3 regions of the Blastococcus jejuensis genome follow, and region 3 is predicted to be linked to each of the others. Evidence: riboswitches for the same ligand, from Rfam matches in the RefSeq annotation. Region 3 holds a riboswitch; each other region holds the start of a gene.

Region 1 (9,767 bases), on a different contig from region 3:
GCTTGCGGCCCTTCGGGTCGGTGACCACCGGGCCGGGCTGGTCCTCGTCGTCCTCCTCGTACACCGCGGGCGCGCCCAGGCCCGCCGGGGCGTCGGGGTCGCGCCAGGGGTCGCTGCGGGCGTCGGGCTTCCACCACGGTCCGCTGGCGGTGCGGCGCCGGCCGGGCCGCCCGCCGGGCGGGTCCTGCAGGCCGGTCTGGCCGGTGCGGGGGCCGAACGCGCGCAGCAGCGCCTCGGGCGGAGGCGGGGGTACGGGGCGGCGCGGCGGCAGCGGGCGGTCGTCGGCGAACCCGCCGTCCACCGTCGTGGGGCGGCCGAACGCGGCCCGCTGCCCGTCGCTGGGCCGCGGGGCCGACACCGGCCGGGGCTCGAGGCGCGCGGGCGGGGCGAACGGGCCGTCGTGGCCGTCGGGGCGGACGAACGCGGCATCGGACGAGCGCCCGGCGTCATTGCCGGCCGCCCGACCGGCGGCGGAGGTGGGGTCGTCGGAGGTGCTCAGGGGGTTCCGTCCCGATCCCTGAGGCCGCTCGTGCCGACGGTCACGGTCCGGATCACGGGCGGCACCACCTCGGTGTGCCGCTCCGGTGCCGACGGGCCGGCGACCGGGCCGGTGGGGACGCGGCCGGGGGCGGCCTCACCGGGCGGCAGGTTGAGCGCGAGCGCGGTGACCCCCACGCCGAGACCGACGAGCGTGCCGGTGAGACCGCGGCGCAGCCAGCGGGCCGAGTGGGCGTGGTGCTCGCGACGCCGGGGCGTCAGGTCGACCGACCAGGACCCGGTGGCGCCGGTGACGGTGAGCCCCCCGGGACCGGCCGAGAGCGTGCCGCCGCCGGGGCCGGCGACGTCGGTGGTGAACGGGATGGCGCACAGCCGCGACATCAGGTCACCGGGAACGGCCACCTCGGCGCTGTCGTGCAGCGCCGCCTTCGCCTCGCGCTGCGCCTGCACGGCCATGCGGCACTGCAGGCAGCCGGCGAGGTGCCGGGCGGCGCGGCCGGCCGGACCGGCCGTCAGTTCCCCGTCGACGAGTGCCGCGATGGCCTCCTGGGCCAGGTGGCTCTCGGGAATGCTCATGCGCCCTCCCCGCCGAGCATCGTCGCGTTCGCGGCACCCGCGCGGGGGGCGAGGTGGGCCAGCGCCTGCCGCAGCTGGACGCGCCCGCGGTGGATGCGGCTGCGGACGGTGCCGAGCTTGATCCCGAGGGTCGCAGCGATCTCCTCGTACGTCAGACCCTCGATGTCGCACAGGACGACGGCGACGCGGAACTCCGGGGAGAGCGCGTCGAGCGCCGCCTGGATCTGCGGGTCGAGGTGCGTGTCGCTGTAGACCTGCTCCGGGCTCGGCGAGGTGCCGGGCAGCCGCTCGGTGTCCTCGGGCAGCGCGTCGAAGCGGATCCGCTGCCGGCGCCGGACCATGTCGAGGAACAGGTTCGTGGTGATCCGGTGCAGCCAGCCCTCGAAGGTGCCGGGCGAGAAGTCGGCCAGGGAGCGGAAGACACGGACGAACGTCTCCTGCGTGAGGTCCTCGGCGTCCTGCGGGTTGCCCGAGAGCCGGTAGGCCAGCCGGTAGACCCGCGCGGAGTGGTCGCGGACGACCTGCTCCCACGTGGGCGCCACCCAGCCCTCGGACTCGGGGCGCACGACCGGTTCGGACACCCCTAGAGGATCGCAGACGCCAGCGCTCGCGACCCCTCCGGCGTCGTCGGGTCGGGCAGACGCGTCTCGCTTCAGGCGCACACCGTGATCAACGGACGGCGTACGCACCCGTGTTCCCGGGCCGGCCGGTTCCCAGCCGATTCACAGCCGGGCGGGCGACCCGGTACCGCCCGACGCCGCTCCCACAGCTCCGGCCACTACCCTCGGCCGGTGATGAGCGCCGACCGACCGCCGTCCTCCGGCGGCACCGACGGCGCCGCCTACGCCGACCGATTCGCCACCGAGTCGCCCGAGATGACGGCGGCGCGCAACCGCGCCTTCCACCTGCCCGGATCGCCCCCGGTCGAGCCGGCGGTGGGCGCGACCCTGGCCGTGCTGGCCGCCGGCGTCGGGGCCCGGTCGGTGGTGTCCATCGGCAGCGGTGGCGGGCTGGCGGGGCTCTGGCTGCTGCGCGGCATGCGGGCCGACGGCGTCCTCACGGCTCTGGACGGCGACCCCGAGCAGCTGCGCGCCGCGCGCAAGGCGTTCGCCGACGCGGGCGTGGCGTCGGGCCGGGCACGGCTGATCTTCGGCACACCGGCGGAGGTCCTCCCCCGGCTGTCCTCGGGTGCCTACGACATGGTCGTGTGCGCCGGTCAGCCTCGGGAGTACAGCGAGCAGCTGGCCCAGGTGCTGGGCCTGGTGCGGGTCGGGGGCACGCTGGTCTGCCACGGCCTGCTCCAGGACGGGCGGGTCGCCGACCGCACCGCCCGGGACCCGCAGACGGTCGCGTGGCGCGAGGTGGCGCGGGCCGTCCGCGAGGAGGAGACCCTGCTGTCGGCGGTGCTGCCCATCGGCGCCGGCCTCCTGGTGGCCAGCAAGCGCGCCTAGGAAGAGGACCCCGTCCTCCCCGCCCTTCGCAGGCTCAGGGCGGTGCCCTGGACGGGGCCGAACGGCACACGGAGCTGCGCCGCTACACGACGGCGCGGGCGCCCTTGCCGAGCACGGCGACGCCGCCCTCGCTGACGTGGTAGTTGCGCCGGTCGGCGGCGTGGTCGACGCCGATCCGCGCCCAGGGCGGGACGACGACGTTCTTGTCCAGGATCGCCCGCCGGACGTAGGCGCCCTCGCCGATGTACACGCCGTCCATCAGGACGCTGTCCTCGACGCGGGCGCCGCGCTCGACCCGCACCCCCGGCGAGACGACCGAGTTGTGCACCGAGCCCCCGCCGATGATCGCGCCGGCGCTGACCATCGACTCCTCCGCGCGGCCACCCAGCACGAACTTGGCCGGGGGCAGCTGCGGCGGGAGGGTGAAGATCGGCCAGCGGTCGTTGTAGAGGTTGAAGACCGGCGTCACCGACACCAGGTCCATATGCGCCTCGAAGTAGGAGTCGATGGTGCCGACGTCCCGCCAGTAGCCGTGGTCGCGCTCGGTCGTGCCGGGGACGACGTTGGTCGAGAAGTCGTAGACCCAGGCGTCACCGGCCGAGGCCAGCATCGGCATGATCGAGCCGCCCATGTCGTGCACCGAGTTCTCGTCCTCGGCGTCGGCGCGCAGCGCCTCGAGCAGCGCGTCGGTCGTGAAGACGTAGTTGCCCATGGAGGCGAAGCTCTCCTCGGGCGAGTCCGGCAGGCCGGGCGGGTCCGCCGGCTTCTCCAGGAACCCGCGCACCTTGCCGTCGGCGTCGGCGTCGATGACGCCGAACTCGGTCGCCTCGCGACGCGGCACGCGCAGCCCGGCGATGGTGACCCCGGCGCCGGTCTGCAGGTGCTGGTCGACCATCTGCCCCGGGTCCATCCGGTAGACGTGGTCGGCGCCGAAGACGACGACGATCTCGGGTCGCTCGTCGTAGATCAGGTTCAGCGACTGGAAGATCGCGTCGGCGCTGCCGGTGTACCAGCGCGGGCCGAGTCGCTGCTGCGCCGGCACCGGCGTCACGTAGTTGCCGAGCAGCGACGACATCCGCCAGGTCTGGGTGATGTGCCGGTCGAGGCTGTGGCTCTTGTACTGGGTGAGCACGGCGATCTGCCGGATCTCGGCGTTCACGAGGTTGGAGAGCACGAAGTCGATGAGCCGGTAGTTGCCGCCGAACGGCACGGCGGGCTTGGCCCGGTCGGCCGTCAGCGGGGCCAGCCGCTTGCCCTCACCGCCGGCCAGGACGATGCCGAGAACCCGTGGGCCGCCTCTCATGTGACGCAACGTAGCCGTAACCGGGGTCGGTTGCCTCCCTCGCGTCGCTCATCCGCCCCCAAGGGCTGAAGGACCTCCCTGCCCCCCACCGCTCGCACGCTCGCGCCGGGGCCCTGCAGGGAGGCCGACCTTGCAGGAATCCATAGGCTCGCCCCATGCGCATCGGGATCGTGACCCGCGAGTGGCCCCCGGACGTCTACGGCGGGGCGGGGGTGCACATCGAGCACCTCGTGGCCGCGATGCGCTCCCTGCCGGCGGGGCCCGAGATCGACGTCCACTGCTTCGGTCGGCCCCGGCCCGACGCGCTCGCCCACCCCGTCCCCGCCAACCTCCAGGACGCCAACGGGGCGTTGCAGGCGGTGGGCGTCGACGTCGAGATCGCCGCCGCCCTGGCCGGCGCCGACCTCGTGCACACCCACACCTGGTACGCCAACACCGCGGGGCTGCTGGCCTCGCTGGTCCACGGCGCGCCGCACGTGGTGACGGCGCACTCACTCGAGCCGCGCCGTCCCTGGAAGGCCGACCAGCTCGGCGGTGGCTATCGGCTCTCCTCCTGGGTGGAGCGGACGGCGTACCTCGCGGCGGACGCGGTGATCGCGGTGAGCCACGGGATGAGGGCCGACGTCCTGGACGCCTACCCCGACCTCGACCCGGCGCGCGTGCACGTGGTGGGCAACGGGGTCGACGCCGAGGCATACCGGCCGGTCGACGCCCCCGACGTGGTCCGCTCGCTGGGCGTCGACCTCGACCGCCCGTACGCGCTGTTCGTCGGCCGGATCACCCGCCAGAAGGGCGTGATGCACCTGCTGGCCGCCGCCGAGCAGCTGCCCCCGGAGGTCGGCCTCGTGCTCTGCGCGGGCGCACCCGACACCGAGGCCGAGCGGCAGCAGGTCGCCGACGCGGTGGCGGCGCTGCAGGCACGGCGCACCGGCGTCGTCTGGATCGAGGCGATGCTGCCGCGCGAGCAGCTCGTCCCGCTGATCACCGCGGCCACCGTGTTCGTGGTGCCCTCGGTCTACGAGCCGCTCGGCATCGTCAACCTCGAGGCCGCCGCCTGCGGCACCGCCGTCGTCGCCAGCGCCGTCGGCGGCATCCCGGAGGTCGTCGACGACGGCCGCACCGGCCTGCTGGTGCCCTACGACCCGGCCGACCCGGCGGCGTTCGAGCGGGCGCTCGCGGCGCGGATCGCCGAGCTGGCCCTCGATCCCGGCCGCGCCGCCGCGATGGGCGCGGCCGGCCGGGAGCGGGTGCTGTCCGAGTTCGGCTGGCCGGCGATCGCCCAGCAGACCGTCGAGGTGTACTCCGGGGTCCTGAGCGGCCGGCGCTGACCGCGCCCCTGGTACCTTCCCCCCGCCGGCCCGTGCGCCGGTGACGCAACGGCAGCGAAGTCCGGTGCAAACCCGGCGCTGTCCCGCAACTGTGAGGGTTCTTCCGAGAACCTGAGCCAGATCGCCTGCCCTGCGTCATGTTTCCGACCCTCGCGGCAAGGGTCGCGCATCGAGCGCTGGGTCCGCTCATGAGCGATTTCGCCGCCTCCCTCCGGAGGCTCCCATGTCCCACCCCCGACGGCGGTCCCGTCCCGCCGCGCTGCTCCTGCCCGCCCTCCTGGTCCTGACCGCCTGCGGCGGCGGTTCCTCCTCGACCGAGGAGGACACCGGCACCTCGGCCGCGGCCCAGGAGCAGCCGTTCCCGGTCACCGTCACCGGCGACGACGGCGAGCTCACCCTCGAGCAACAGCCCGAGTCGATCGTGTCGATGTCGGCGACCGCCACCGAGATGCTCTTCGCGATCGGCGCCGGCCCGCAGGTCGAGGCCGTCGACAGCACGTCCAACTACCCCGAGGACGCCCCGATCACCGACCTGTCGGCGTTCACCCCCAACGCGGAGGCGGTCGCCGCCTACCAGCCCGATCTCGTCGTCCTCAGCGACGACATGAACGGCATCGTCGACGCCCTCGACGCGCTGTCGGTTCCGACGCTGCTGCTGAACGGCGCGGCCACGCTCGACGACAGCTACGAGCAGCTCGAGACGCTCGGAGCGGCCACCGGGCACGCCGACGACGCCGCGAAGGTGATCCAGGACATGCAGGACCGGATCGCGGCCGCGGTCGACTCGGCCGCCAGTGCCGCGGCCGGCCTGAGCGTCTACCACGAGCTGGACCCGACCTACTACTCCGCGTCGAGCTCGACGTTCATCGGCGGCATCTACGAGCTGTTCGGCCTGGAGAACATCGCCGACGAGGCCCCGGGTGCCGAGACCGGGTACCCGCAGCTGTCGGCGGAGTACGTGGTCGGGGCCGCACCGGACCTGATCGTCCTGGCCGACACCGTGTGCTGCGACCAGACCGCCGAGGCCCTGGCGCAGCGGCCGGCGTTCGACACGGTGCCCGCCGTCCAGGAGGGCCGCGTGCTCGCCGCCAGCGACGACGTCGCCTCGCGCTGGGGCCCGCGCGTGGCCGACTTCGCCGAGTCCGTCGCCGAGATCCTCAACGGCTGACGACGACGCGGTCATGGCAGTGACGCTCCGCGGAGCACGGGCCGGGCGGGCGGGGGTGGACCCCTCGCCCGCCCGGCGGCGCCTCCGCCCGGCCCTCGTGCTCTGCGGCGCCGGCCTCGCGCTGGTGCTCACCGTGCTGGCCGGGGTGTGGATCGGGGCCTTCCCGCTGCCCCCGGGCGCGGTCGTGCTCACCCTGCTGGACCGGGCGCTCGGCCCGCTCACCGGCGTGGAGATCGCCGGGGGGCTGGACCCGACCGGCGCGGCGGTGCTGCTGGAGCTGCGGCTGCCGCGGGTGCTGCTCGGCGTCCTGGTCGGGGCGGGGCTCGCCGTCTCCGGCGCCGCCTACCAGGGCGTCTTCCGCAACGCCCTCGCCGATCCCTACCTGCTCGGCGCGGCCGCCGGGGCCGGGCTCGGCGCCACCCTGGTCATCGCCTACGCCCCGTCGCAGTCGCTCGGGCCGGTCGGCGTCGTCCCGCTGGCCGCGTTCGTCGGTGCGCTGCTCGGCGTCGGGGCGGCCCTGGCCCTGGGCACGGCGGCCGGGGGCTCGCAGAGCGCCACGCTGCTGCTCGCCGGCATCGCCGTCGCCTCGTTCCTCGCCGCGGGGCAGACGCTCATCCAGCAGCAGAACACCGAGGACCTGCGCGAGGTCTACGGCTGGCTGCTCGGCCAGCTGGGCCGGGCGCAGTGGTCCGACGTCGGCCTGGTGCTGCCCTACCTCGGCACCGCCGTCGTCGTCCTGCTGCTGTGCGGCCGCGCGCTCGACGTGCTCGCGGTCGGCGACGACGAGGCGCGCTCGCTCGGCGTGCACCCGGGCCGGCTGCGGCTGCTGGTCATCGTCGCCGCCTCCCTGGCGACCGCGGCGGCCGTCGCGGTGAGCGGGCTGATCGGATTCGTCGGCCTGGTCGTCCCGCACGTCGCCCGGCGGCTGATCGGCAGCTCCTACCACCTGGTGCTGCCCGCCTCGCTCCTGCTCGGTGGCGGCTTCCTGGTGCTCGCCGACCTGGTGGCCCGCACCGTGCTGGCGCCGGCCGAGCTGCCCATCGGCGTCGTGACCGCGTTCATCGGTGCCCCGTTCTTCGCGGGCCTGCTCTGGATGGGGGCGAGGCGGCGGTGACCGGCGCGCGCATCGAGGTCGTCGGCCTCACCGCCGCCTACGGCCGCACCCGCGTGCTGGACACCGTGCGGGTGACGGTCGAGCCGGGCGGCTGGCTCGCCGTCATCGGCCCCAACGGCTCCGGCAAGTCGACGCTGCTGCGGTGCATCCTCGGGCTGCACCCGCACGAGGGCCTGGTCCGCCTCGACGGGGTCGACACCAGCGGCATGCCCCGGCGCCAGCGCGCCCGGCAGGTGGCCTACGCGCCGCAGCTGCCGGTGCTGCCCGAGGGCGTCTCGACCCGGGACTACGTGATGCTGGGCCGGACCCCGCACCGGGCTCTGCTGTCGGCTCCGCGTGCGGTCGACCGGCAGGTGGTGGCCGACGTCATGGAGCGGCTGGAGATCGGCGCCCTGGCCGGCCGGCCGCTGCGCACCCTGTCCGGCGGCGAGCAGCAGCGCGCCGTCCTCGCGCGGGCGCTGGCCCAGCAGCCGCGGGTGCTCCTGCTCGACGAGCCGACGTCGTCGCTGGATCTCGGCCACGCCCAGCAGGTGCTCGACCTCGTCGACGGGCTGCGCCGGCAGGACGGGCTGACCGTGCTCAGCACGCTGCACGACCTCACGCTGGCGGGGCAGTACGCCGACCGGCTGGCCCTGCTCTCGCGGGGCCGGGTGGCCGCCGAGGGCACCCCCGCCGAGGTCCTCACGACGGCGGCCCTGCAGACGTACTACGGGGCCCGCGCGCAGGTCGTCGAGGGACCCCACGGACCCGCGGTCCTGCCGGTCCGGTAGCCCGACCAGCGACGCGCTGATGCGCACGAGCGCGGTTATGGCGGGCTGACAACCGCAACGATGCGCACGAGCGCGGCGACAGGTCCCGCGCTATCGCGCCGGACGGAAGCGCAGGCTGTCCCCCGGGCGCAGCTGCGCCACGGCGGGCAGGTCGGCCGTCACGACCACCGCCAGCACCGGGTAGCCGCCCGTGACCGGGTGGTCGGCCAGGAGGAGGACCGGCGCACCGTCGGGCGGCACCTGCAGCGCACCGGGGACCAGCCCCTCGCTGGGCAGCTCGTCGTCGCGGACGCGGTGCAGCCGTGGCCCGCCCAGCCGCAGCCCGACCCGGTCGCTGTCGGCGGTCACCGTCCAGGACTGCGTGGTCAACGCCGCCCAGGCCGAGGGGTCGAGCCACGCGCGGCGGGGCCCCGGCAGCACCCGGAGCACCGGGTCCGCGGGCGGGAACCGCACGGCCGCGACGTCCACGACGGGCTCGTCGGCGGCGAGGCCGCCCACGGCCAGCCGCGTGCCCGTGGCGAGCGGGTCGGGCCCCAGCCCCGAGAGGGTGTCGGTGCTGCGCGACCCGAGGACAGGAGGGATGTCGATGCCGCCGCGCACGGCGAGATAGGAGCGCAGCCCGGCGCGCGGGAGCCCGAGCGACAACACCGCGCCGGCCGGCAGCGTCACCGGCGCGTTCAGCGGCGCCGGCCGGCCGTCGACGTCCAGCGGGACCGGGGCGCCGGTGACGGCGACCAGGACCGTGCGGTCGGCCCGCACCCGCAGCCCGCCGGCGGTGATCTCGACGGTCGCAGCCTCGGGCCGGTTGCCGACGAGCCGGTTGGCGAGGTCGGCCGAGGCCGCGTCCGCCGCCCCCGACCGCGGGACGCCGATCGAGGCCCAGCCCGGCCGGCCGCGGTCCTGGACGGTGGCCAGCGGCCCGGGGGTGAGGACGGTCAGCACTCAGCGCACCTCCCGGAACCGCACGCGCGCGCCCGGTCGCAGCAGCGCTGGATCCTCCCGCTCGACGTCGAACAGCACCGCCTCGGTGCGCCCGACCAGCTGCCATCCCCCGGGCGACGCCCGCGGGTAGGCACCGGCGAACGGCCCGGCCAGCCCGACCGCTCCCGCCGGGACCCGCGTCCGGGGCGTCGCCCGCCGCGGCACGTGCAGCTCCTCCGGCAGGCCGGTCAGGTAGCCGAAACCCGGGGCGAAACCGCTGAAGGCGACGGTGAGCTCGATCCCGGTGAGGACGGCGACGACCGCGGCGGCCGACCGACCGGTGAGGTCGGCCACGTCGGCGAGGTCGGGGCCGTCGAACACCACGGGCAGCTCGACCGGCGGCAGGGCGGAGACGACGGGCACCGGAGCCGTGGCCAGCCGCCGGAGCACGGCGGCGTCGGTCTCGGCCGGCGGTCGGTCGAGGTGGACGAGAACCGTCCGCGCGGCGGGGACGAGGTCGCGCTGCCCGGGCAGGGGGGATCGTTCCAGCGCCGCCGTCACCGCGGCCACGGCGGCGAGGTCGGCGACCTCGACCAGGAGCGCCCGGTCGCCGTAGGGCGACACGTGCAGGTCGGCGC
Region 2 (9,767 bases), on a different contig from region 3:
CGCCGAGAACTCCTGCGATCGGATGCCGAGTGCGACGTTGCCCCGGGCGGTCATGTTCATCGTGCCGATCCTGGCGGTCAGCTCGAGGAGGGAGGGCGCCCCCAGCTCGTCGAGCAGGGTGGCAGACATCTCGTCCGTGACGGCCGGCGGGGTCTGGCTCATCGCCTCGGCGTACTCCATGACCCGCCGCTCCAGCGGGGTGAAGACCGTCGACTCCCGCCACCGCGGCACCTCCCGCGCCTTGACCTCGTCGAGGCCCCGGTCGTGCGACAGGAAGTAGTGCAGGTCCAGGCAGAAGCTGCAGCCGACCGTGGCGGCCGCGGCCATGGTCGCCAACGTCGCCAGGGTGGGGTCCAGCCGGTTCCACGACTCGGTCCGGCGGCCGAACCTCATCATGTCCTTGAAGACCGCCGGGTAGTGCCACATCACCCCGGCGCCCTCCGGCACCTGGCCCAGCATCCTGCGGCTCATCGTCTTCAGCAGGGCCCCGTAGATGCCGGTGATCTCGGTCGGGGGAACCCGGGTGCTGCTCGCCATGTCTCCTCCAGGTGTGTGGTGGGTCGACATGAAGACACCAGCCGGGGCGCGGATGTGACACCCCCGGAGGGCTGGCAGCTCGCTGGCGGCGCCGCGTCCACCGCCGTCGCGGAACATACCCCAGGGGGTATTTGTTCCAGTGGTCGGAATCCCGTGACCCGGAGGTCGCCATGAGCACCGCATTCATCCGCCGCGCCGGCGTCGCCGCTCTCGCCGTCGCGCTCCTCGCCGGGTGTTCGGGCACGTCGCCGGACGACGGCGATGCCGTCGGCACCGCCACCGCGACCAGCTCGTCGGCAGCCGGGGAGGAGACCCCGGAGCCGAGCGACGGAAGCGGAGTTCCCTCCGCCGAGGTGCCGGCCGAGGTGAGCGCCGTCCCCGGCGCCACGGCTGCCTGGTCGGCTCTCATGGGCCCCGACGGCGAGTACGCCGCCTATGCCGCCTACACCGCGGTCATCGACGAGTTCGGCCAGGTGGAGCCCTACGTCTCGATCCGGGAGGCCGAGGCCCGCCACGCCGAGGCGCTGATCCGGCAGCTGGACCGGCTGGGCGTCGAGGTGCCGGAGAACCCGTACCTGGGCCAGATCGCGGCGCCGGCCGCCCTGCAGACGGCCGCGGCCGCCTGGGCCGACGGCGAGGTGGCGAACGTGGCGCTCTACGACGAGTTGCTGGCACAGGTCACCGACGATGCGGCGCTCACCCGGGTCTTCACCAATCTCCGCCGCGCGTCCGAGGAGATGCACCTGCCGGCGTTCTCGGCGGCGGCGGACAACGGCGGCGTCCTCACGTCCGAGCAGATGGCCGAACTCGGCCTGCACTGACGCACTCGTCCTGGTCCGGCGGTGGTCGTCGCCCGCTACCCAGCAGCGCCGGGAATCAGCGGGCTGCCCGGCGCGCCCGTGGCCGGTCGGTCCTGCTCGGCGAACCGCCGCCGCGCGTCCTCCAGGGCGCGCGCGGCCTCGGCGCTGCGCTCCCAGCCGCGGCTCTCCGACGACTTCCCGGGTTCGAGCGCCTTGTAGATGTTGAAGAAGTGCCAGATCTCGGCGATCTGGTGCATCGGCACGTCCTCGAGCTCCCGCAGGTGTGCCTTGCGCGGGTCGTTCGCCGACACGCACAGCAGCTTGGCGTCGGGCCCCTCCTCGTCGTGCATCCAGTACACGGCGAGCAGTCGCGCACGGATCAGGCAGCCGGGGAAGGTGGGCTCGTCGAGGAGCACGACGACGTCGATCGGGTCGCCGTCCTCGGCCAGGGTGTCGGGGACGAAGCCGTAGTCGCCCGGGTAGCCGGTCGCGGTGAACAGCATCCGGTCCAGCCGGATGCGGTCGAGCAGAGGGTCGTACTCGTACTTGTTCCGCGATCCCTTGGGGATCTCGATCATCACGTCGACGTCCACGGGCAGACCGTGGACCGCCCGCCCATCCGCGTCAACCGGACGCAGGTGTGCGGGCGGGGCCGACGAGCCTCAGGTCGCGTCCGGCGACGGCGGGATGTTCTGGTTGTGCCGGAAGACGTTGTCGGGGTCGAGTCGCGTCTTCAGCGCGGTCAGCCGGTCGAACGTGGCCGCCGGGTAGGCCTCCCGCACCCGCGCGACCCCCTCGTCCTCCAGGTGGTTGACGTAGGTACCGCGGGCAAGCCGCCGGTTCGCGTCCCAGGTCCGCCGGGTCCACTCGACCTCCGCCGCCGGGTCGGCGCCGGGGTCCCACACGCCCACGATGGTCGTCATGTGCGCGGCGCCCCGGTGCGCGAACGCGGTCTCGTCGGCCGGAACGTCGGCGATCGCTCCGCCGAGCCGCCGCAGCAGGACGTGCGACAGGGGGTGGGTGCGTCGGGCTGCGTGGTCGGCGAGCGCGTCGAGCGCGGCGTCGTCGAACTCGTCGAGGAAGTCGCTCTTCACGTGCGCCCGCATCCCCCACGGGGCGCTCGCGTCGACGGACTGCTGCAGGGCGCAGTACGGCAGCACCCCGAGCAGGTCGATCGAGGGCCGGCCGAGCGCGGTCTGGATGGGCGACAGCATCCGCTCGCCCTCGTCGGGGTCCCCGAACCAGGCCGCGGAGATCCCGGCGACCGGGCGGCCGCGCAGCTCCTCGGGCACGAACGGCGCCGGCGGCGCGGTGACCTGGACGGCGACCAGTGACAGCTCACGCGGGGCGACGGCGCCGAGGTCGCGGTAGAGCCGCAGCACCTCGGGAGCCCGCTCGCCGGGGAAGAAGACGACCCCGCCGGGCACCGGGCCTACGGCGTGCAGGCGGAACGTGAACGCGGTGACGACGCCGAAGTTGCCGCCCCCTCCGCGCAACCCCCACATCAGGTCGGGGTCGCTCTCGTCGTCGACGCGCACGACGTCGCCCGTGGCGGTGACCAGCTCGACGCCGGTCAGGTTGTCGCAGGACAGGCCGTGCATGCGGCTCAGCCAGCCGATGCCGCCGCCCAGCGTCAGCCCGGCGACGCCGGTGTGCGAGATCTCGCCGCCCGGGGTGGCCAGCCCGTGCGCCTGGGCGGCCGCGTCGAACTCGCCCCAGGTGACCCCGGGCTCGACGACCGCCGTGCGGCTCGCCGGGTCGATGCGGATGCCCTTCATGGGCGAGAGGTCGACGACCAGGCCGCCGTCGCACACCGACCAGCCGGGGATGCTGTGCCCGCCGCCGCGCACGGCGACGGCGAGGTCGTGGCGTCGCGCCAGCGCCAGGGCGGCGACGACGTCGTCCGCCGTCCGGCAGCGGGCGATGAAGGCGGGCCGGCGGTCGATGGCGCCGTTCCAGACGCGCCGGGCGTCGTCGTAGCCGGGCGACTCCGGCGTCAGCAGGGTGCCGGTGAAGGCGGCGGCACGGGCGGTGGTCATCGCGGTCTCCTCGGGATCGGGTGAGTGGACCGACCGTGGAGGGCCGCGCGGGGGCCGCACCATCCCTAGCGCTAGGGGTTCCCGTGGACCGGCCCGGGTCGGACACTCCCGGTATGGAGCAGCGACGGGCACGGGCAGCGGTGGCCGAGGTCGAACGGCTGTGCCGGAGCGCGACCGACGCGACGACGCTGCACCGCTCGGTGGCCGCCGCCGTCGCCACCGCGGTGCCGTTCGACCGGTGGTGCGCGATGAGCTTCGACCCGTCGACCGCGCTGCCCACCGGGGGCTTCCACGCCGAGGGCCTGCCGATGGCCCTCGTGCCGCGGCTGCTGGAGCTCGAGTACGGCGACGAGGACGACGTCGGCCGGCTGGCCGACGTGGCACGGGCCGAGCGCCCGGTGGCCCGGCTGTCCGACGTGACCGGGCGGGACCCGGCGCGCAGCCCCCGCTTCCGCGACGTGCTCCGCCCGGCCGGCCTCCCGCACGAGCTGCGCGTCGTGCACCGCGAGGGCCGCACGCCGTGGGGCGCCATGATCGCGTTCCGCGGCGCCGACGCCCCGGACTTCACCGCGGCCGAGGCCGCGCTGCTCGGCACGCTCGGTCCGCGGGTCGCCGCCGCGCTGCGCCGCGTCCAGCTCCTGGCCCGGGTGGGCGAGGCCACCGGCGACGAGCCCGGCGTCGTGCTCGTCGAGGTGACCGAGGGGCGGGTCGCCGTCCTGACGGGCTCGGCGGCGGCGCTGCAGCGGCTGGCCGAGGTCGACGACGGGACGGTCGACGGCCTGCCGTTCGCCGTCACGTCGCTGGCGCGCTCGGCGCACGGCCGCCGCGCCACCGCCCGCTGCCGGCTGCGTACCCGCACCGGACGCTGGCTGACCCTGCACGCGGAACGGTTGTCCGGGTCGACGGTGAGCCTGGTCGTGGAGCCCTCGCGGCCGGCCGACATCGCCGCGCTGCTCACCGACGCCTACCGGCTCAGCGAGCGGGAGGCCGAGGTCGTCGGGCTCGTCGTGCGGGGGCACAGCAACGCCGAGATCGCCCGGGCCCTGTGGCTGTCGCCGTACACGGTGGCCGACCACGTGAAGAACGTGTTCGAGAAGACCGGCGTCCGCAGCCGGGGCGAGCTGACCGGCCGGCTGTTCTTCGACCACTACCTGCCGCGGCTCTGAGCGCGGGCCGGCGCCTGCGCCGCCGGCGTCACGGCGCGGGCGTGCCCTCCGGGGTCACGACCAGCCACGTCCCGCCGTACTCGTCCACGTCGTGGCAGAGCACCTCGCCCGGGTCCTCGTGCGCGTAGTAGTAGAGCGGGTGGCCGCCGTAGGTGACCTGGGTCGTCCCGTCGTCGCGTTGCGTGGTGCCGAGCAGGTCGCCCCGCACGTCACCGGCCCCCTGCGGTGCTCCGGTGGTCAGCACCGGCGGCCAGTCGGCGGCGCAGTCCCCGTAGCAGGCGGGCTGCGCGGTCGTCTCCCGGTCGAAAAGGTAGATCGCCTGCCCCGGCCGGTCGAACAGCATCACCCCGTAGTCGCTGTCACCGGTGGTGATCTCGATGCCGGCGGCGGCTGCCGGGCTCGACGACGGCGCCGCGGTCGAGGGTGGGGCGCTGGTCGTCGTCGGTGCCGGGGTCGTCGCGGCGGACGACGACGCGGACGAGGACTCCGCCGTCCCGCCGCCGCAGGCCGTCGCGAACAGCCCGATCGCCACGAGGACCGCTCCGATGGGCCGCGGGAAGCGCATGACGCAGAGTGTGACCTGTCCGGCGGGCCCAGGGAACCGACCGCAGCGCAGTCCGGGTCGCTCAGCCGTGCAGGTTCAGCGAGAACGTGCACGTTCCGGTGTGGGCGGTGGTGTCGAACCGGCCGGTCCAGGCGATGGTCCCGCTGGCCGACGTCCCGCCGGTCGCCAGCACGGACATGTCGAAGGTGCCGGCGCGCGGATCGGGGGTGGTCTCGTTGTGGACCTCGCCGACGGCGAAGAACGCATCGGACTCGCCGGGTGCGAGCCAGCGTGTCTGCTCGCCCTCCCAGGAGACGACGACGGGGTCGGTCCCGGTGTTGGTGACCGTCAGCGCCTTCATCCCGACACCCCAGGTGCCCGCCGTCGTGTCCTCCCCGGCCGTGCACTCGCTGCCGAGCCGGACGTCGCCGAGGCGGGGCCACGCCACGTCCCTCGTCTCGCCCGGCGCCACGGTGACGTGATACGTCGTCGACACGTCGTAGCCCTTCGACTTCTCGATGCCGTCGCGGGCCCACGCGACGCCACCCGCCGTGCCGGCCGCGAGCACCGCCGCGGCGCCGGCAGCGATCAGCCCGGCCCGTCGTCGCGCCGTCGTCCCGGTTCCGATCCGACCGCCCATGCCAGCCACCTCCGAAGGTTCTGGACACGAGCGTGTCCGGGACCGCGGCGAGGTCGCCAGGGCAGCCCGCCCCGGCCGTCCAGGACGTTCGGCCGGTCAGGCGGCGAACTGCTCCACGATCCGCCGGGCGTAGAGCTCCTCCCACGGCTCGGTGACCCCGCCCGCGGCGACCTCGCGGTCCAGCAGCACGAGCAGGCACACCAGCTCGCTGCGCACCGGAGCCGCACCCAGCAGTGTCGGGAGCTCCGAGCGCTCGACCAGCCAGGTCGCGTACCAGGTCGGCCAGTCCGGGTCGTCGCCGTCGGTCAGCCGGTAGACGCGGTGGTGCAGGTCCGCGACCTCCCGGAGCAGGGCGGCGACCTCGACGTCGGCCTGCACGCCCGCCGCCGCGCTCACGCCCCGGACTCCTCCTGGTCGACGCACATGATGTTGCCCTCGCTGTCCTTGAACCAGGCGGCGCGGCCCAGGCCCGGGACCGTGGCGATGTCGCCGTCCCACTCCACGCCGGGCATGTCCTCGTAGATCTCGAACGCGACGCCCTTGGCCTTGAGCTCGCGCACCTCGGCCTCGATGTCGTCGACGTGCCACTGGGCGATCGTGTGCCCCGCCTGGCCGGCGTACGCCGTCTCGTAGACGTTGAAGGTCGTCCCGCCGTCGGTGCGGTAGGAGAGCTGGACGTCTTCGACGTCCCTCGTCGGCGTGAGCCCCAGGACGTCGGCGTAGAAGTCGCGCGCCCGCTTCAGGTTCGCGGCGGGGATGTTGGCCTCGACCCGGCTGCTGCTCAGCATGGTTGCTCCCGATGTCGTCGGTGGCCCCCGCTGGGGCGCGACGCTAGTCCCGGTGGCGGGACGCGGGGCAGGGACCTAAGCCCCCGGTCGGTGACCGACACGCCGATCAACATGTGGTGTCGCACTCCTGTCATCCCCTCCACATATGGTGGTCGAGCAGCTGGTCCGGGCCGCTCTGCACGAGCGGGTCGGGGCAAGAGGGAACCCGGTGGGAATCCGGGACTGTCCCGCAGCGGTGAGTGGGAACGACCGCCGTCAGATGCACTGGGTGTGCGAGCACCTGGGAAGCGACGGCCAGTAGGAGCCGACCGGAAGGCCGGCGCGCCCGCGAGTCCGAAGACCTGCCAGCCGCACCGCGCACGCCCGTGCGCGGTCGTCCGGGGCCTCGGGGATCGGGTCCGTCGGGCAGTCCCGGCATGACCGGGACTGGCGGCTCCTCCTCGCCCGGACGTCTCGAGTCCGGCTCACGAGGAGCGAGCAGATGACCCTGACCGACCAGTCGACGGCACAGTCGCCCGCGATGTCCGTCGCCCGTGCCGGCGCCCGCACCACCGGCGCCCCCGCACCCGCCACGCCACCGCGCAGCAGCATGCAGGTCCGCAAGCGCAGCGGCGACCTCGAACCCGTCGACGTCAACAAGATCGTCCGTGCGGTGGCCCGCTGGAGCGACGACCTGGAGTGGGTGGACCCGCTCCGCGTCGCGACCCGCACGATCAGCGGCCTCTACGACGGTGCGACCAGCGCCGAACTCGACCGGCTCTCCATCCAGACGGCCGCGGAGATGACCGGGGAGGAGCCGGAGTACTCCAAGCTGGCCGGTCGGCTGCTGGCCAACTTCGTCCGCAAGGAGGTCACCGGGCAGGGCATCGCCTCGTTCAGCCAGAGCATCGCGCTGGGCCACGCGGAGGGCCTGATCGGCGACGAGACGGCGGCCTTCGTTGCTCGGCACGCCCGCAAGCTCGACGACGCGGTCGATCCCGAGGCCGACCGACGGTTCGAGTACTTCGGGCTGCGCACCGTCGCCGACCGGTACCTGCTGCGCCACCCCACCACCCGGCTGGTCGTCGAGACCCCGCAGTACTGGCTGCTGCGCGTGGCCTGCGGTTTGTCCCGCACGCCGCAGGAGGCCATCGGTTTCTACCGGCTGATGAGCTCGCTGGCCTACCTGCCCAGCTCGCCGACGCTGTTCAACTCGGGCACGCGGCACACCCAGATGAGCTCCTGCTACCTCGTCGACTCCCCCCGCGACGAGCTCGGCTCGATCTACGAGCGCTACGCCCAGGTCGCGGCGTTGTCGAAGTTCGCCGGCGGTATCGGTATCTCCTGGTCGCGGGTGCGGTCACGGGGTGCGCTCATCCGGGGCACCAACGGGCAGTCCAACGGGATCGTGCCGTGGCTGCGCACGCTCAATGCATCCGTCGCCGCTGTCAACCAGGGCGGTCGGCGCAAGGGCGCGGCCTGCGTCTACCTCGAGCCGTGGCACCCCGACATCGAGGAGTTCCTGGAGTTGCGGGACAACACCGGCGAGGACGCCCGCCGCACCCACGACCTCAACCTGGCCAACTGGATCCCCGACGAGTTCATGCGCCGGGTCGAGGCCGACGAGCCGTGGTCGCTGATCGACCCCGACGAGGTGCCGGAACTGCCCGACCTGTGGGGCGCGGAGTTCGATGCGGCCTACCGGGCCGCGGAGGCCGCCGGCCGGTACGTGCGCCAGGTGCCGGCCCGCGAGCTGTACGGCCGGATGATGCGCACGCTCGCCCAGACCGGGAACGGCTGGATGACGTTCAAGGACGCCGCCAACCGCACGTGCAACCAGACCGGCCGGCCGGGCAACGTCGTGCACCTGTCCAACCTGTGCACCGAGATCATCGAGGTGTCCGGCGACGCCGAGACCGCGGTCTGCAACCTGGGCTCGGTGAACCTGGCCGCCCACCTGGGCGACGGCGGCGTCGACTGGGCGAAGCTGCGTGCCACCGTCTGCACCGCGGTCGACTTCCTCGACCGCGTGATCGACATCAACTACTACCCCAGCGCGCAGGCCGCGGCGAGCAACCCGCGCTGGCGGCCGGTGGGTCTGGGCGTCATGGGCCTGCAGGACGTGTTCTTCGCGCTCCGGCTGCCGTTCGACGGGCCCGAGGCGCGGGAGCTCTCCACCCGCATCGCCGAGGAGATCTACCTGACCGCGCTGGAGACCTCCGCGGCGCTGGCCGCGCGGGACGGCGCCCACCCCGCGTTCCCCGAGACCCGGGCCGCGGGCGGAGCGCTGCAGCCGGACCTCTGGGGCGTGACGCCGACCCAGACCGAGCGGTGGGAGGCGCTGCGGGCCGCCGTCGCCGAGCACGGATTGCGCAACTCGCTGCTCGTCGCCATCGCCCCCACGGCGACGATCGCCTCCATCGCCGGCTGCTACGAGTGCATCGAGCCGCAGGTGTCCAACCTGTTCAAGCGCGAGACGCTGTCCGGCGAGTTCCTCCAGGTCAACGGCGCCCTGGTGGACGAGCTCAAGCGGCTCGGCCGCTGGGACGACGCCACCCGGCAGGCGCTGAAGCGGGCGGAGGGGTCCGTGCAGGGCATCGCCGACCTGCCGGAGGACACCCGCCGGTTGTTCCGCACCGCGTGGGAGCTGCCGCAGAAGGCGCTCATCGACCTGGCCGCCGCCCGCGCGCCGTACGTGGACCAGAGCCAGTCGCTGAACCTGTTCATGGCCAGCCCGACGATCGGGAAGTTGAGCTCGATGTACCGCTACGCCTGGGCCAGCGGGCTGAAGAGCACGTACTACCTGCGGTCCCGGCCGGCGACGCGGATCCAGCAGGCGACGGTGGCGGTCACGGCGACGGAGGACGCCGTCGCCTGCTCGCTGGAGAACCCCGAGAGCTGCGAGGCCTGCCAGTGACCGCCGTCCCGACCGCCGTGCCCACCGCTCAGGAGAACCCGATGCTGCTCGACCCCGGGATGGAGCTGACGCTCCGGCCGATGCGCTACCCGCACTTCTACGACCGCTTTCGCGACGCCATCAAGAACACCTGGACGGTGGAGGAGGTCGACCTGCACTCCGACGTCGCCGACCTCCGCAGGCTCAGCCCCGCGGAGCGGCACCTGGTGAGCAGGCTGGTGGCCTTCTTCGCCACCGGCGACACGATCGTGGCGAACAACCTCGTGCTCAACCTGTACCAGCACGTCAACTCGCCCGAGGGCCGGCTGTACCTGTCCCGGCAGCTGTTCGAGGAGGCGGTGCACGTCCAGTTCTACC
Region 3 (9,767 bases):
GAGGACGTCGAGCCGCCCCGGCCAGGCCCGTGGGACGTGCTGATCGACGTGGCGGCGGCTGGGGTCTGCGGCACCGAGCTGCATTTCGTTGACGGGTTGCTCACCCCGGGCCGGAGGCCGATCACCCTCGGCCACGAGGTCGCGGGGATCGTCGCCGAGGTCGGCGAGGCCGTCGAGCACGTCCAGCCCGGTGACCGGGTCGCGGTGCACTACCTGCATGCCTGCGGCCGCTGCCGGTGGTGCCGCACGGGGGACGACCATCTCTGCGACGCCCCGCTGGGCTTCCTGGCCTTCGGCACCGACGGCGGGTTCGCCGAGCAGCTCGTCGTCCCGGCGTCGGCGACCGTGCCCGTTCCCCAGGGACTCGACCTGGCAGAGGCGGCCGCTCTCTGCTGCAGCGGCACCACGGCGCTCCACGCGGTCGACGTTGCCGGGATCACCGCGGGCGCCACGGCGGTGGTCTACGGCAGCGGTGGAGTGGGCCTTGCGCTCGTGCAGGTGCTCAGGGAAGCCGGAGCGCGACCCATCGCCGTCGCCCGCAACCCGGAACGGCTGGCACTCGCGCGGGAGCTGGGCGCCGAGACGACGGTGAACGCGGCCAGGGAGGACGTGGTCGCCGCGATCCGCGCGGCGACCGGCGGGGCTGGGGCCGACGTGGTCTTCGAGCTGGTCGGCACTCGGGTCACGGGTGCGGCCGCGCTGGCGTCCCTCGCCAAGCGTGGCACCCTGGTCTATGTCGGCTACAGCTTCGATCGGGTGGAATTCGACCCGCTGTCGCTCGTCGTGCCGGAACAGCGCATCGTCACGTCGGTCGGCAACCGCCGCTCCGAACTGGTGGAGGCTCTCGACCTCGCCGCTCGAGGTCGGCTCATCACGCGGGTGACGCGCTACCCGCTGGGCGACGTCGGGCGGGTGCTCGACGATCTGCGCGCCGGCCGGGTGCTCGGCCGCGCCGTGCTCATCCCGTGATCGGTGGGCGGGCCAGCCGGTCGACCAGCCAGCCGCCGGCCAGGCCCAGGGTCGTCCACAGCACCGCGAGCTGCCCCAGCGAGGCGACCCGGAAGTCCCACACCATCGCCGCGGGCACGTCCGCGGCGATCGGGTCCGGATTGGCGGGGATCAGGACGAGAATGGTCCCCAGGAGCAGGGTGAGCGTCCCGACGGCGGCGGTCGCGGTCGCCGCGGGACTGACCGCCCGGCTCTGCAGGAAGCTGACCAGTGCCGCGACCAGCATCGCGGAGACGATGCCGCTCAGGAGGACGGTCCCGTAGATCGCCGTCCGGGTGCCGACGGTCGCGGGGTCACCGAGGGCAGGCGGATTGGCCGGGATCTTCAACGCCGGCAACAGGGCGAAGATGCCGAAACCGATCCCGGCGAGCAGGCACACCCGGGCCAGGTCCGTCCGGCCGGGCAGCCGGTGGCGGACCAGCGCATAGACGCCCGTGAAGACCACCGCCAGCACCACGCCGGCCAGCAGGGTCCCGAGGAAACCGCCGACCAGCTGCTCCGCGCGACCGAACAGCTCCTCGGCGTGGTCGTGGACGCCCCCACCGGCTGCCGCACGAGCTTCCTCCAGTTCGAGGGCCGGCTCGATCGCGCGCTCGGTGACGAGGAGGGAGTAGACCCCGGAGAGCGTCCCGGCGATCAGCCCGGCCAGGACCATGCGGCCGAGCAGTGGTCCGAAGCGCGGCGCCTGCAGCGTCGGGGAGCGGTCCAGGGTCCTGGTCATGCCCGTCGCCTCAGTGGCAGGGCATGCCCAGCGAGTGCCGGGCGTCGTGGAAGAACTCGTGGGCTGTGTCGCCGAACTGGGCGAGAACCGCACCATTGTCCTGCGCGACCAGGTACAGCGCGAAGAGCGCGAGCAGCGAGAGCGCCCAGGCCCAGGCAGGGACGTGGATCCGGGTATCGGCGGAGGACGGCTGGGCGTGCTGGAGGGAGGTCATGCGGGAGGAGTCCTTTCATCCATGCCTCGTGGAATGCAGCAGTACGAGCCGCAGCAGGTTTCCTGACTCCCGGATCGATGCTCGCCCCGACCTTCCCAGCCGCCGGTGTGGCGACCAGTGGTGTCGTGGGGGTCCGCTCCCCGGTCACAGTGGCGAGGACCGTGCCGGTATCGCACCGGCTTCCCTGACACTGCGGCGCCGGTGACGCTACACCCGGTCGGCAGGGGCTTCACGGGCCGTCCGTCGCTTCACCTTCGCGCGTCGAGGATGCAGTCACCGCAGGTGCCCGCGTCGGGCAGCCGGTAGCACAGGCAGCAGGACCGTCGCACGAAGGAGCCGTCCTCGCGTCGCCGCCCCGTGCCCTCGAGGGGCCCGGAGCGGAGCAGCGCGTCGAGGACGGCGTCCGCCCGCGCGGCGAGCTCGGGACGAGCCACCCCGGCCATCCGCAGGGCACCGGCGACGGCGGACGTCACGTTGCCGTCGAGCAACCGGGGAGAGACGGAGCAGACGGCCCGCACCGCGGCAGTGAGTGGGCGGACAGCGGGAGTCAGCCAATGGAGATGCAACGCGTCAGCCAGTTCCTCGGCGCTACCGACGGCGACTGCTGACGTCGCCGACAACGCCAGGGGGAGGGGGTTCGCACCTGTGAGGTGGACGTGCACGTTCTCGACCGGCGTCACGGGCAGGACGCCCGACAGCAGCGCGGCGCCCAGCAGCGGCGAGACCAACCGGGCGACCAGTCCGAGATGGGTGAGCGACGCGACCACGGCAGGCTCGATGTCCGGCACCGGCTTCCACGCGGCGAGCGCGGCGTGGACCTCCTCGGTGCGGAAGCGGAGCGCCTTCGGATCGGTGCTCAGCGCAGCCCAGGACGTCCAGTCGGGTGACGGGTGATCGTCGACCCGGAAGAAGGGTCCGAGCGCTCCGGCCGCAGCCAGTGAACGGTCCACGCGCTGATGGCCGAACGGGAGCGCTGTCACTCGGTCAGCATGCCCGGTGTCAAGGGGAGCGGGCTGTCACCGTCTACTTCTACCGGGCCAGGACGTTTGGTGACGACGGTCGGGCTTGAACGAAGAGGACGTCCGTTTCCCGCGCCTGGTCTGATGGAGGCTCTCATTCGCGGGAAGCACGAGAGTCATGGCGGCACCGCGAACCGCCCGGACGCGTCTACGGGTCGCGGGACACCTGTCGGTGTCCCGCGACCGCGGTGGAGCGGGTGACGGGAATCGAACCCGCGTAATCAGCTTGGAAGGCTCGGTTTCTCCGCGTTCCTTCCCGCTGGTCAAAGGCTTCCTCGCCCTACCCCGTGCCTTCTACGTGCCTCGGCGGATCCCGGCCGAGGCGCATACCTGTACTGCCCCGCTGCTACTTCCGGAGCGATGGGGCTTTCGGCTACCTCGTGCGGACCAAGCTCCCTGGGCGACGGTCGCGCGCCGGAGTGGGCTGGGGTCGTGGCGGAGACGTTGACCGAACGGACGAGCGACCACCACGGCCTGGCGGCGCACGAGGTGCTGCTGCTGCTGGAGAGCGACCCGGTCGACGGCCTGAGCGAGGCCGAGGCTGAGAGCCGGCTGCGACGGTACGGACACAATGTGCTGCCGGCGGCGAAGCCGGACGGGCCGCTGGTCCGGGTGCTGCGGCAGCTGAACTCACCGCTGGTGCTGATCCTGATGGTGGCAGGGGTGGTCACAGCGGCCCTCGGCGAGCCGGTGGACTCCTCGGTGATCTTCGGCGTGGTGTTGCTCAACACCGTGGTCGGCTATCTGCAGGAGACGAAGGCGCAGGCGGCGCTGGATGCGCTGCGCGGGATGGTGCGTACCGAGGCGCGCGTGGTGCGTGAGGGGCGCTCGTACCGGGTGCCCTCGGAGGACGTGGTTCCCGGGGACCTGGTTCTGGTCGAGGCCGGGGACAAGGTGCCCGCCGATCTGCGGCTCATCCGGCTCTCTGAGCTGCGAGCCGACGAATCCGCGCTGACCGGGGAATCGCAGCCTGCGGTCAAGGACGAGGTGGCCCTGCCGGTGGAAACCCCGGTCGCGGACCGGCGCAACATGCTTTACGCCGGAACCCTGCTCACCAGCGGGTCCGGAGCCGGGGTGGTGGCGGCCAGCGGCGCGGAGACCGAGCTCGGTGAGATCCACCGCCTGGTCGGCGCCGCCGAGCCGCTGGCCACGCCGCTGACCCGCAAGATCGCCCGGTTCAGCCGGATCCTGACCGTGGTCATCCTGGCGCTGGCCGCGGTCACCTTCGCGGTAGGCGTGGTGCGCGGCGAGCGGGCCGTGGAGATGTTCACCGCCGCGATCGCGCTCGCCGTCGGCGCGATCCCCGAGGGCCTGCCGGCTGCGGTGACCATCACGCTGGCAATCGGGGTGGCACGGATGGCCCGTCGCCGGGCGGTGGTCCGCCGGCTTCCCGCGGTGGAGACCCTCGGCAGCACCACGGTCATCTGCACCGACAAGACCGGCACCCTCACCGAGAACCAGATGACCGTCCGCCAGCTGTGGATTCCCTCCGCACGGTACGAAGCGACCGGCTCCGGCTACGCGCCGGAGGGCCACATCGTCGACCGGCAGGGTCGGCCCGCCGACGTCACGGCGGATGAGGCGTTGCGTTGGTGCCTGCTGGCCGGTGCAGGCTGCAACGACGCCTCGGTCGGTACGAAGGACGGCCGGCCCACCATCGTCGGGGACCCGACCGAGGCGGCAATGCTCGTCGTCGCAGGCAAGGCCGGCCTGGCCGCGGACGTGCTCTCGGCACTGCCCCGGATGGACACCCTGCCGTTCAGCTCCGAACGGCAGTACATGGCCACGCTGCACGCCGATCCCGTGGCCCGGCGACGGGTCGTGCTGGTCAAGGGTGCCGTCGAGCGGGTGCTGCCACTGTGCCGCGCGCAGATGGGCGCCGACGGCACGACCCGCCCGCTGGATCCGGACGCCGCGCTGCACGCGGCCGACGGCCTCGCCGCAGAGGGGTTGCGGGTGCTGGCCACGGCGGTGCAGTTCGTCGCCGAGGACGCCGACCTCGACGAGTCGGCGCTCGGCGGAACGCTGCTGTTCTGCGGGCTGCAGGCGATGCTCGACCCGCCGCGCCCGGCCGCCGCCGACGCGGTCGCGGCCTGCCATGCCGCCGGCATCGCGGTCAAGATGATCACCGGCGACCACGCGAAGACCGCCACCGCCATCGCCGGCGCGATCGGGCTGCTGCCGGGGCGACATCCCGGCGACGTCCTCACCGGGGCCGATCTCCGGGAGCTGCCCGACGCCGACTACCCCGACGCCGTCGACCGGGCCGCGGTGTTCGCGCGGGTGTCCCCGGAGCAGAAGCTGCGGCTGGTCGAGGCGCTGCAGGCCCGCGGCCGCGTGGTGGCCATGACCGGCGACGGCGTCAACGACGCCCCGGCCCTGCGCCAGGCCGACATCGGGATCGCGATGGGCGCCGGCGGCACCGAGGTCGCCAAAGAAGCCGCCGACATGGTGCTCACCGACGACGACTTCGGAACCATCGAGGGCGCCGTGGAGGAGGGCCGCGGCGTGTTCGACAACCTGTCGAAGTTCATCGTGTGGACCCTGCCGACGAACATGGGGGAGGGCCTGGTCATCCTGGTGGCGATCGCGCTGGGCTCGGCGCTGCCGATCCTGCCCACGCAGATCCTGTGGATCAACATGACCACCGCCGTGCTGCTCGGGCTCACCCTGGCTTTCGAGCCCAAGGAGCCGGGCATCATGCACCGGCCGCCCAGGGACCCCGCCCGGCCGCTGCTCACCCGCGCCCTCGTCATCCGCATCCTGATGCTCTCCGTGCTGATGGTTGCCGCCACGTGGTGGCTGTTCGAGTGGGAGCTCGGTGGCGGCGCTTCGCTCGCCGAGGCCCGCACGGCTGCGGTCAACTTGTTCGTCGGGATCGAAGTGCTCTACCTGTTCAGCTGCCGCACCCTCGACGCGCCCGTCCGCCGGGTCGGCCTTTTGTCCAACCGCTGGGTGCTCGGCGGCGTGGCCCTGCAGGTCCTCGCCCAGGCCGCCTTGACCTACCTGCCCGCCCTCAACAGCGCGTTCGGCACCGCTCCGCTCGGCCTCCGCACCTGGCTATTCATCGCTGCCCTCTCCGTCGCTGCCTGGACCATCGTGGCCCTCGACAAGCGGCTCAGGCATCGAATCGTTTGAGCCGGTGCGGGAGCTGCCCGGGGGCCAACCGTCCTGCACATGGACGCAGTCCTCGGCGCCACCACCGACGGCAGCCGCGTCCTGCTGGACACACGCAGGTTCCGCGCGATCCGCGTCGCGGACCCGAGGAGGGCCCGAGGGCCGCCATCCCGACGGCGAGGGCTGGCAGGCTCGAACGTGAACGATGTGGCGGGACACCTGTGAACGGTGTCCCGCGACATCGCAGTGGAGCGGGTGACGGGAATCGAACCCGCACAGGCAGCTTGGAAGGCTTGAGACTCCAGGTGCCGTCCTCGCAGGTCAGCGCCCAGGCAAGTGATTGCCATGCGTTCTGTGTGCCTCATCGCACTGCCGGTGGCGGCCGGACAAGAGGTTCCCGCGCTCGCTCGGCATGCTGGCATTCGTGGTGCTGTCTTGGCCGCTGCAAGTGCGGCTGCGCAGGGGCGGCGGGTCCGAGGGCATAGGCGATGAGAGCCATCCGTTACCCGCTTGAGACAACTATGCAGCCTCGTACTACCGTCCCCTCTGGCCGCCCGGCTGCAGCTCCTCGACCCGAGGTCTCCGGGTGGCCCGCTGAGCGGCATCCCCCGACGGTGCGCAGATCCTCGCCACCACCGAGCAGGGAATGCTCCGCTCACGCGACGGTGGTCGGTCCTGGGAGCCGGTGGCGGGCGCTCCACTCCTACAGGTGGTCGCTTGGGCCGGCGCCGGCAGCACGGTGGCGGGCGTGACCCCGGCGGGAGTGGTGTGGACCAGCGGGGACGGAGCTGCCACATGGGCGGAGGGGACCGGGCTCGGCGAGGCCCGCAAGCCGTGACGGCGGACATCACCAGCGAGGGCCCGGCGCGGATCGTGGTCGTCACGGAGGCAGGCATGTGCGAGTCGATGGACGGCGGAAATGCCTTCGAACCCCGCCGGACCGGCGACTGATGCGCTCGAACTTATACCCCCCGGGGTATTCTGGGGTTATGCGGTCGACCGGTTGGCAGGACGTGCTCGCCGGTCCCGGAGGGCCGGTCGGGGCCGGTGCCGGATGGGGGAGCGCGATCGCGTGGCTGGTCGCGGTGGCGGTTCTCGTCTTCCTGCTGGTCTTCGTGTGGTGGGTAGTCGGGCGCGGCCGCCGCCGGGGTCGGGGAGAGGAACTGGCGCTGCGCCGCTACGACCTGCAGCGCCCCGCGGACCCGGAGCGCGGCCCGGACGGCGCCCCGAAGGCGAGGGGACGTCGTCGGCGCTGACCTGACGGAGGAGACGAGGGGAGAGACCGTGGGATTCGACATGGGCACGGGCTGGATGTGGCTGTTCTGGCTGCTGCTGACCATTGGGGTTGTGCTGCTAGCCGTGGTCACCGTCCGGGCGCTCGGCGGCGGTATCACCCGGGGCGACGGCCGGGACGGTCGCGCGTCGGGGGAGCAGAGCCGTGCGCGGCAGGTCCTCGACGAGCGCTACGCGCGGGGCGAGATCAGCACGGAGGAGTACCAGGAGCGGCTGCGGGTGCTGGGCGGGGACTCCTAGTGCGGCCGATCAACCGTCGCCGGGCTCTGCAACTGGGCGGGCTGGGGCTGCTCAGCGTCGCGGTCGGCGGTACCGGGCTCGCGCTGGGGGGTGGGTCGCGGCTCGATCCCGAAGTGGGTGGGGAGATGGCTGAACCGGAGACCCTGCGCAGCGCGGACGGCGCCCTGCAGGCGCGGCTCGAGGCGGTCGCGGGCCCGGTGCGCATCGCGGGCCGGGAAGCGACCGCCTACGGCTACAACGGTGGCGTCCCCGGTCCCACGCTGCGGCTGCGCCCGGGTGATCGGCTGCAGATCCGGCTGGTCAACCGGCTGGACGCCCCGACCAACCTGCACGTGCACGGCCTGCACGTCTCCCCGGAGGGCAACGGCGACAACATCTTCGTCACCGTCGACCCGGGGGAGTCCTTCGACTACGACTACCGGCTGCCCGAGGATCACCCGCCCGGGGTGTTCTGGTACCACCCGCACCACCACGGAACGGTCGCCGACCAGCTCTTCGGTGGCCTTTACGGCGCCATCGTCGTCGAGGACCCCGAGGAGCTGCCGGTGGCCCGGGAGCGAGTGCTGGTGGTCTCCGACACCAGCCTCGATGCTGCCGGGCGGCTGCGGCAGCCGTCGACGATGGAGCGGATGATGGGCCGCGAGGGCGAGCTGATCCTGGTCAACGGCCAGGTCCGGCCCGTCCTGACCGCCCGTCCGGGCGAGCGGGAGCGGTGGCGGGTGGTCAACGCCTGCACCTCGCGCTACGTACGGTTGCGTCTGGACGGCCAGCAGTTGGATCTGCTGGGCATCGACTCCGGTCGGTACGCCGAGCCGCGCCGGGTCGAGGAGATCGTGCTGGCCACGGGCAACCGTGCCGACCTGCTGGTCACCACTGCCGCCGGTACCAGCACGTTGCAGGCGCTGGGGGTCGACCGCGGCGGCATGGGCGGCATGATGGGCGGCTCGGTGTCCGGGGACGTCGGACCGCTGGCCACCCTCGAGGTGACCGGTGACGAGGCGGCCCCAGCGGCGCCCGTGCCGCCGTCGCCGCGGTCTCGTGACCTGCGCGGCACCGAGGTGACCGAGCGCCGACGGCTCACGTTCGACATGGGCATGGGCGGCGGGATGGGCGGTGGCATGGGGCCCGGGGGGATGACCTTCACCATCGACGGCCGCGAGTTCGATCCCGACCGGATCGACCAGACCGTGTCCGTCGGGACGGTGGAGGAGTGGACGATCACCAACACCTCCCCGATGGACCACCCGATGCACCTGCACGTGTGGCCCATGCAGATCGTCGCCGAAGGCGGCCGGCCGGTCGACGACGTCCGGTGGCAGGACGTCGTCAACATCCCCGCCGGCGGCGAGGCCACCGTCCGGGTCGCCTTCGACGATTTCAGCGGCCGGACCGTCTACCACTGCCACATCCTCGACCACGAGGACAACGGCATGATGGGCGTCATCGCGGCCGGCTGACGTCAAGCACGGTCCGCCGGCCGGCGACCCGCCGGCCGACGGTCAGCTTGTGGGGCAGTCCCGCTCCGCGGCCACCTCGAACTCGGGGACCGAACGGGACTCCGCCTCCTCCGGTGTGGTGGCCGGCCCGTTGCGCTCGATGTCCGCGATCAGCCAGTCCATCTCGAGGATCTCCCGGCGCTGCCCCTCGCTGATGGACCGAGCCAGCTCGCAGACGCGCACGTCGCTGATCTCGGCCCGCTCGGAACGGGTGATCGCCATGCAGTGGTGGGGGATCATCGCGCTCATCCAGCCGGAGTCCTGCACGGTGGTCTGACTGCGGTCCAGGAACACGCCCACACCCAGCAGTAGAAGGCTGATCGCCACGAACTGCTGATCGTCGTGCTGGTCTCGAGGGAGGCGGCAGAACCTCGCCGCCCGGGCGCCCACGAGGCCTCTGCCACACGGGTTGCCCGGGCGGTCGGCCTGCCGGGACCGGCCCCGGTCAGCCCAGTGAGGTGATGAGGTCGCGGCAGGCCTGCTCGCAGCGTCGGCAGGCTTCGGCGCAGACCCGGCAGTGCTCGTGCATCTCGGCGTGCTGCGCGCACTCGTCGCCGCAGGCCTTGCAGGCCGCGGCACAGGCCTCGAGTACCGCGCGGGTGAGATTGGCGTCGTAGCCGGTGTGCCGGGACAGGACCCGTCCCGTGGTGTCGCAGATG

The links. Region 3 has a riboswitch for cobalamin ahead of ABD644_RS08185 (CbtB-domain containing protein). Riboswitches for the same ligand answer to the same signal wherever they lie in the genome.
Region 1: another riboswitch for cobalamin. It lies ahead of ABD644_RS14600 (ABC transporter substrate-binding protein); the one in region 3 lies ahead of ABD644_RS08185 (CbtB-domain containing protein).
Region 2: another riboswitch for cobalamin. It lies ahead of ABD644_RS14145 (ribonucleoside-diphosphate reductase subunit alpha); the one in region 3 lies ahead of ABD644_RS08185 (CbtB-domain containing protein).

Annotation. Positions count from the first base shown of each region.
Region 1 covers NZ_BAAAVV010000006.1:261,325-271,091, reverse strand. The annotation lists gene ABD644_RS14630 (S1C family serine protease) at 1-358, opposite strand, end outside; gene ABD644_RS14625 (anti-sigma factor family protein) at 496-1,074, opposite strand; gene sigE (RNA polymerase sigma factor SigE) at 1,071-1,655, opposite strand; gene ABD644_RS14615 (O-methyltransferase) at 1,869-2,525, shown strand; gene glgC (glucose-1-phosphate adenylyltransferase) at 2,608-3,828, opposite strand; gene glgA (glycogen synthase) at 3,984-5,156, shown strand; adenosylcobalamin (AdoCbl) riboswitch at 5,185-5,326, shown strand; gene ABD644_RS14600 (ABC transporter substrate-binding protein) at 5,380-6,324, shown strand; gene ABD644_RS14595 (FecCD family ABC transporter permease) at 6,338-7,438, shown strand; gene ABD644_RS14590 (ABC transporter ATP-binding protein) at 7,435-8,208, shown strand; gene ABD644_RS14585 (5-oxoprolinase subunit C family protein) at 8,299-9,150, opposite strand; gene ABD644_RS14580 (5-oxoprolinase subunit B family protein) at 9,151-9,767, opposite strand, start outside.
Region 2 covers NZ_BAAAVV010000006.1:156,115-165,881, forward strand. The annotation lists gene ABD644_RS14100 (carboxymuconolactone decarboxylase family protein) at 1-537, opposite strand, end outside; gene ABD644_RS14105 (ferritin family protein) at 708-1,358, shown strand; gene ABD644_RS14110 (inorganic diphosphatase) at 1,394-1,930, opposite strand; gene ABD644_RS14115 (FAD-binding oxidoreductase) at 2,000-3,376, opposite strand; gene ABD644_RS14120 (LuxR C-terminal-related transcriptional regulator) at 3,490-4,542, shown strand; gene ABD644_RS14125 (COG4315 family predicted lipoprotein) at 4,571-5,107, opposite strand; gene ABD644_RS14130 (hypothetical protein) at 5,169-5,726, opposite strand; gene ABD644_RS14135 (hypothetical protein) at 5,823-6,122, opposite strand; gene ABD644_RS14140 (VOC family protein) at 6,119-6,514, opposite strand; cobalamin riboswitch at 6,659-6,877, shown strand; gene ABD644_RS14145 (ribonucleoside-diphosphate reductase subunit alpha) at 6,996-9,410, shown strand; gene ABD644_RS14150 (ribonucleotide-diphosphate reductase subunit beta) at 9,407-9,767, shown strand, end outside.
Region 3 covers NZ_BAAAVV010000003.1:220,258-230,024, reverse strand. The annotation lists gene ABD644_RS08195 (alcohol dehydrogenase catalytic domain-containing protein) at 1-969, shown strand, start outside; gene ABD644_RS08190 (CbtA family protein) at 959-1,729, opposite strand; gene ABD644_RS08185 (CbtB-domain containing protein) at 1,740-1,943, opposite strand; cobalamin riboswitch at 1,979-2,153, opposite strand; gene ABD644_RS08180 ((2Fe-2S)-binding protein) at 2,192-2,893, opposite strand; gene ABD644_RS08175 (HAD-IC family P-type ATPase) at 3,395-6,100, shown strand; gene ABD644_RS08170 (hypothetical protein) at 7,069-7,335, shown strand; gene ABD644_RS08165 (SHOCT domain-containing protein) at 7,364-7,612, shown strand; gene ABD644_RS08160 (multicopper oxidase family protein) at 7,738-9,069, shown strand; gene ABD644_RS08155 (DUF305 domain-containing protein) at 9,112-9,435, opposite strand; gene ABD644_RS08150 (four-helix bundle copper-binding protein) at 9,554-9,767, opposite strand, start outside.